2 regions of the Tepidibacillus fermentans genome follow, and region 2 is predicted to be linked to the other one. Evidence: a T-box and tRNA genes for the amino acid it is inferred to sense, from the RefSeq annotation. Region 2 holds a T-box; the other holds one or more tRNA genes.

Region 1 (3,420 bases), on a different contig from region 2:
TTTATTACTTTAATGAGGTTAAACTTTCCTATGCGGTAAGAAAAAATCGGTTCGACGTGAACCGACTATTTTTATTAAGAAAAGTGGGAAACTAAAACCTTTACAGCATCTTCTTCTATAATTACAGTTCCGTATTCTTCTAGGACCGCTTTCGAAATTGGTGAAACCTCACCAAATTCAGATAGTAGCGCGATAAAGGTTTCGACCCCATTATCGCGAACATCAATCGGGTCAATGATTAGAATATAATGTTCTTTATAATGGTAAAGTGTTCCCCCATACATCAGATATGGATTAATCGTTTTGGCTGCACTTAGCACATCCTCAAAATCTTTAAAAGCAAAAATAATCGAATCACTTTCTTCTAAAGTTACTTCTAAAGCAAATAAATCATCATCTAACTCTTCTTCATTCCATATTCTTTGTTTTCCCCTTGAAACTATAACCACCATGCCTTGGGCAGGAATTGCAAATATTTCAACAGCAACAGGACCAGATAACTCGAATCCTAATTCCTGGTATGCTTGATCCATAATTTCATTAAATAAATCATGAACTTTTGGTACATCATTCCATAGGTCTTCTTTTTTTATACCCCGATCACTTAAATCATCAAAAGTTAGGAATATTTTAATTTTATCTTGACCTAATCTCTCAACACGCATATAAGGGTCCCCCCTTCTTTTTAAAACTGTAATACAGAATATGTTGAAAAAGAAAATTTCGTTAAACCTTAATAAAATTTAGAGAGTATAAAAATTATTATAGCAGTAATTGTTTCAAATGAAAACGTATATGTTACTTTTATATCATATTATTAACGGCAAGCTTTTTTTATTTGTTTCAAATTTGTAAACTTACACTTTTTATAAATATCACTGGTTTGTATGTTCTATAAGCTACGACATAGCACGACTTGCAACTTAAGTTACATAGCGTGACTTGTCCTTATGGGTGCTTGAACGAGCGAGCTTTCCTACCGACCGTTTATTTAATGAAAGCCATAAGGTTAGGAGTATCGTTAGAACATACAAGGCATTTTTGGGAATATAAAAAACCCAATATCTAGTTAAAAAAACAATAAAAGTGTACCCAATATACGGATACACTTTTATTTCTTATTTTTGAATTATGATTTTTTGAATTATGATTGAAATTCTTTGGCTTTTGATTCTAGTTCTTCTTTTGATCCATGTAGAAAAGCATCAAATAGTGCTTCTTTTTGTTTATTTTCCAAGTCATTTAAATGATGAAATTTAAAATTTTGTTGATGTTGGGAAGTTTTATGGCTTTGATTCGTCAATGATTGAGCAGAATTTTGTTCATGATGCTGATTATCTTTATGCATCCATTTATTTGAAACCCAAATTCCGCCAACTAATCCAGCAACCATTCCCCAAAAGAAGGAACGATTATGATTTTTATGTCGATTGAACATCATCTTGCGTCAACTCCTAAATAGAAATGTCATCAATTATAGATTTTACCTAGGGGAAGACTGATATACAGAAAAAACATACCAATTCTGGTATGTTACGATAAAGCCATTTAACTTCCGACATCTGAATATTCGAGTTCTGTTATGGCGGAGAGAGAGGGATTCGAACCCTCGCTGGGCATTCACCCACTAACGGTTTAGCAAACCGTCCTCTTCAGCCTCTTGAGTATCTCTCCAAACCGATTTTAAACGACTAAAATTGGAATTTAAGACAAAAAAATGGCTCCTCGTGCAGGACTCGAACCTGCGACAACTCGGTTAACAGCCGAGTGCTCTACCGACTGAGCTAACGAGGAACGTACATTATATATTTTAATCAGAGCAAAAGAAAAAATCAAGTTTTTTAGAAAAATTAAAGAAAAATATCCCTAATGGCTTTCGCATTAGGGATATTTTTTTCTCGTTTTCTTAAGGAATCATCCAAGATAAAAAATACGCTTGAACATAGGTCATAATACTGATGATGATTACAAACATAATACTATGTTTAAAAGTAAAACGGAAAAGGTCTCCTTCTTTTCCGACTAAACCAGTAGAAGCGGTTGCTACAGCAATCGATTGTGGTGAAATCATTTTACCTGTTACTCCACCACTTGAGTTCGCTGCAACGGTTAGAACCGGATTTACGCCAATTTGATTAGCAGTGATTTTTTGTAAATTACCAAATAATGCATTTGCAGAAGTATCACTACCTGTTAAAAATACTCCTAACCAACCAAGAATTGGTGCAAAGAATGGGAATAAGTGTCCTGTTTTTGCCAATGCTAATCCCAGTGTTCCGCTCATACCTGCATAGTTATAAATATATGCAAGACCTAAAACAGAAGAAATCGTAATGATCGGAAACTTCAATTCATTAAGTGTCTCAGCAAATGTATTTAACCAATCTCTCATGCTCATTCCAACGATAAACTTGCTTATAAAAGCTGCTAATAAGATTGCGGTACCAGCTGCTGCAAGCCAATCAAATTTGAACACTGCTGCGTAAGGTGTTGCTTTGGTCACGATAGGCGCCGTTTGCATCACTGCTTTATCTAATCCAGGAATATGGAATTTAATAGTGGTTTGACCTAGAATATTTTTTATCGATGGAATACCCCAGATGATAATAAAAGCTGTTAATAAGATGAATGGAGACCATGCCTTAATAATTTGTCCAGTAGTATATGTTTGATGATTTTGACTATTTGACTTAACAGTTTCATTTTTAAATCGGAAAATAGTTTTTGGTTTCCAAACCTTTAAAAACAAAGCTGTAGCCACTAAACTGAATAAAGCGGAAGTAATATCAGGAAGCTCTGGCCCGATAAAATTCGATGTGAAATACTGTGCAATAGCAAAGGATCCACCAGATACAAGAATTGCTGGCATAACCTCTTTTGTACCTTTCCACCCTGACATTATAAAGACTAACCAGAATGGAACGAAGAATGATAAGAATGGTAACTGACGGCCAACCATTTGACTAATCAAAAAAGGGTCAATACCTGTTGTATTTCCTGCAACAATAACTGGGATACCAATCGCTCCAAAGGCTACAGGTGCCGTATTTGCAATTAACGCTAAACCAGCAGCGTATAACGGTTCAAATCCTAGTCCAACTAATAACGCTGCTGAGATAGCAACTGGTGTTCCATAACCAGCTGCTCCCTCAAGAAAAGCACCAAATGAAAACGCAATCAATAATGCCTGTAAACGTCTATCCTCTGTAATTGTAACTACAGATGAACGAATAATATCAAATTGTCCTGTTTTTACTGTGATTTTATACAAAAATACGGCAGTAACAATAATCCAACTGATTGGCCAAATACCATATAATGCTCCATACCCTGTTGTTAATAAGGCTAGATTTGTTGGCATTCCATATACAAGAATAGCGATAATAATAGAAAGAAGAACAGTTGTTATTCCTGCAATAT
Region 2 (3,420 bases):
TAATTAAAGATGATGATTCATCTTTCACATTTGTTCGTTACTCTTTATCAAACCGCCTTACCTTCACATATACTTACTCCATCCTTTGGGAAAAAGTGTTCCTAGACCCACTTTTCCCTCTTTTTTTTGTATTTGTTTCCCAAAATTTATTTTTGTCTAATAAAAAAAAGCTTCAATCGAAGCCTTCACAAAGATGTAGTCTAGTTATCTAAATTTAACTAATATCTACGATGGCGTGCCCGAGAGGATTCGAACCTCCGACCTGCAGTTTAGGAAACTGTTGCTCTATCCTGCTGAGCTACGGGCACATATTGATTTTGATACAAAAAAAAGCCTTTAGGCTATATTCTATGGCGGAGAGGGTGGGATTCGAACCCACGGTACGCTCACACGTACGCTGGTTTTCAAGACCAGTGCCTTAAACCGCTCGACCACCTCTCCATATGAAGCTGTCAACGAATAATATATTAACACATCATTCATGGTTGTTTCAAGGATTTTTATGATTTTTTTTAAGGTAAATAAAGGATAACTATAGTTTCGATCTATAGCTATCCTTTTTTCTTCTTTTTAGCTTATTCTTTGGTGATTTTATCTCTTCCACCCATATAAGGTCTTAAAACTTCAGGAATGATCACACTTCCATCCTCTTGTTGGTAATTTTCTAAGATTGCTGCAACTGTACGACCAACTGCTAATCCTGAACCATTTAACGTATGCACAAACTCTGGCTTTGCGTTTTTATCCCGCCGGAAACGAATATTCGCTCTTCTCGCTTGAAAATCTTCAAAATTACTTACGGAAGAGATTTCTCGATACGTATGATAACTTGGTAACCAAACTTCTAAATCATATGTCTTCGCTGAAGAAAATCCTAAGTCTCCCGTACAAAGATTTACAACTCGATAAGGAAGTTTCAACAGTTGTAATACCTTTTCAGCATCAGCAACAAGTTTCTCTAATTCTTGATAAGAATTTTCAGGACGTACAAACTTAACCAGCTCCACCTTGTTGAACTGATGTTGACGGATTAATCCCCTCGTATCTCTACCAGCTGCCCCAGCTTCAGAACGGAAGCAAGCACTAAATGCTGTATAATACTTAGGAAGGTCCTGATCATCAAGGATTTCATTGCGATGCATATTGGTAACTGGTACCTCAGCAGTCGGGATCAAAAAGTAATCCGTATCTACTAATTTAAAAGCATCTTCTTCAAACTTAGGTAGTTGACCTGTACCTGTCATGCTTGCTCGGTTTACAATATATGGGGGTAATATTTCTTTGTATCCATGTTGGTCTACATGTAAATCTAACATGAAATTAATTAATGCCCTCTCTAATCTTGCACCTAATCCTTTATAAAAGACAAATCGAGAACCAGATACTTTTGATGCCGTTTCAAAATCTAGGATTTCAAGATTTTCTGCGATCTCATAGTGTGGTTTTGTCTCAAAATGAAACGTAGGCTTCTCTCCCCAATAACGAATCGGAACATTATCTTCCTCTGATCTACCAATAGGAACACTTTCATGAGGAATATTTGGAATTTGTAAAAGCATGTCCTGAATCGTTTGATCAAGCTCACGTATTTGGTCATCCAATACCTTTATCTGATCACCCACTTGCCTCATCTCTTGGATTAGAGCATCTGCATTTTCCCTAGCCTTTTTTAACTTTGCTACTTCTTGAGAAACCGTATTTCTCCGATTCTTCAATTGTTCAACTTCTTGTAAAAGACTACGTCTTTTCGTATCAAGATTAGTAAAAGTATCAATTTCACTCATTTTAGCATTACGATTTTCCAATGCTTTTTTCACTCGATCAAAGTCATTACGTAATAATTTAACATCCAACATAAAATACCCTCCAGAAAAATAATAAAAAAACACCAATCCCTAGATAGGGACGGTGCTTATACTCCGCGTTGCCACCCTAGTTGTCTTTTTTTAAAAAGACCACTCATCTAGATAACGGCTGTTAACCGGGCCCCCTTACTATCATTTCAGAAAGCCACTCAGAGACGGATTCCAACAGATTGATTGATCGATTTCCACCATCCATCGACTCTCTTAACAATCAAACCTGTGTACTAGTTCTCCTCATTGCATTCACAATTTTTATATCATTCATCATGTACTATATTGAACAAAAATATACAAGAGGATAGGGATACACCTACCTCCGATACTCTTTGATCATCTCAACAAAATATTGGTGAAGTCTTGGATCAAGAGTTAATTCAGGATGAAAAGCAGATCCTAATAAATGCCCTTGTCTAGCTGCTACAATTTTATCATCAAAGATAGAAAGGATCTCTGTATCATTCTTAACTTCCATAATATAAGGTGCACGAATAAATACAGCCCGAAAATCTTCAGCAACACCTTTAATCGCAAGGTTCGTCTCAAAACTTTCTCTCTGTCGACCAAACGCATTTCTTTCCACTTTGATATCCATCAAAGCCAAATGCGTATCTGAAGTCCCATTAATTTCTTTTGCCAAGATAATCAGTCCTGCACAAGTTCCGAATATCGGCTTCTTTTGATTAGAAAATTCAACTAAGGCAGAGTCAAACCCATACTTTTTCATTAGTTTACCGATGGTAGTACTCTCCCCACCAGGAATAATAATCCCATCTAATTCCTCTAACTGCTCTACCTTTTTTACGGCGACTGTTTCTTCACCAATCATTTCAATCATTCGCATATGTTCAGCGACTGCACCTTGTAAAGCAAGAACGCCTATCTTCATCCATTACACCTTCTTTTACCAACCTCTTACTGCCATACGTTCATTTTCTAATAAAGTAGAAAGCTCAATTCCTTTCATTGGATTTCCTAACCCTTTGGAAAGTTCGGCAATCAATGCATAATCCGTATAGTGTGTTGTTGCTTCTACAATCGCTCTTGCAAATTTTTCAGGATTCTCTGATTTAAAAATCCCTGATCCTACGAATACCCCATCTGCTCCTAAATGCATCATTAATGCTGCATCTGCAGGAGTAGAAATACCTCCAGCTGCAAAGTTCACAACGGGTAATCGACCATTCTCATGTACATAAACTAACAATTCATAAGGTGCACCTAGATTTTTGGCCTCTGTCATCAATTCATCCTTAGACATCGACTGAACCTTACGAATTTGACTCATCATCGTACGCATATGCCGAACAGCTTCGACAACATTTCCCGTTCCAGGTTCTCCTTTTGTCCGAATCATTGAAGAACCTTCACCAATACGGCGTAGAGCTTCACCAAGATCTCTAGCACCATTAACAAATGGAACAGTAAATTCTTTCTTATCTATATGATAAATTTCATCAGCAGGAGTGAGTACTTCACTTTCATCGATATAGTCTACCCCTAGAGCTTCAAGAATCCGTGCTTCTACAAAATGACCAATTCGAGCTTTCGCCATTAC

What was found. A T-box is a leader RNA that pairs with one kind of tRNA and senses whether it is charged. The one in region 2 lies ahead of serS (serine--tRNA ligase), so its partner is inferred to be a tRNA-Ser.
Region 1: it encodes a tRNA-Ser, which carries the amino acid that the T-box ahead of serS (serine--tRNA ligase) is inferred to sense. The anticodon was not compared.

What each region holds. Positions count from the first base shown of each region.
Region 1 is NZ_SMAB01000002.1:138,627-142,046, reverse strand. Features, by position in the region: gene EDD72_RS02090 (genetic competence negative regulator) at 75-665, opposite strand; gene EDD72_RS02085 (hypothetical protein) at 1,145-1,441, opposite strand; tRNA gene EDD72_RS02080 (tRNA-Ser) at 1,584-1,674, opposite strand; tRNA gene EDD72_RS02075 (tRNA-Asn) at 1,719-1,794, opposite strand; gene EDD72_RS02070 (lactate permease LctP family transporter) at 1,907-3,420, opposite strand, start outside.
Region 2 is NZ_SMAB01000030.1:4,557-7,976, reverse strand. Features, by position in the region: tRNA gene EDD72_RS12035 (tRNA-Arg) at 232-308, opposite strand; tRNA gene EDD72_RS12030 (tRNA-Ser) at 352-441, opposite strand; gene serS (serine--tRNA ligase) at 576-1,856, opposite strand; T-box leader at 1,899-2,112, opposite strand; gene pdxT (pyridoxal 5'-phosphate synthase glutaminase subunit PdxT) at 2,176-2,751, opposite strand; gene pdxS (pyridoxal 5'-phosphate synthase lyase subunit PdxS) at 2,767-3,420, opposite strand, start outside.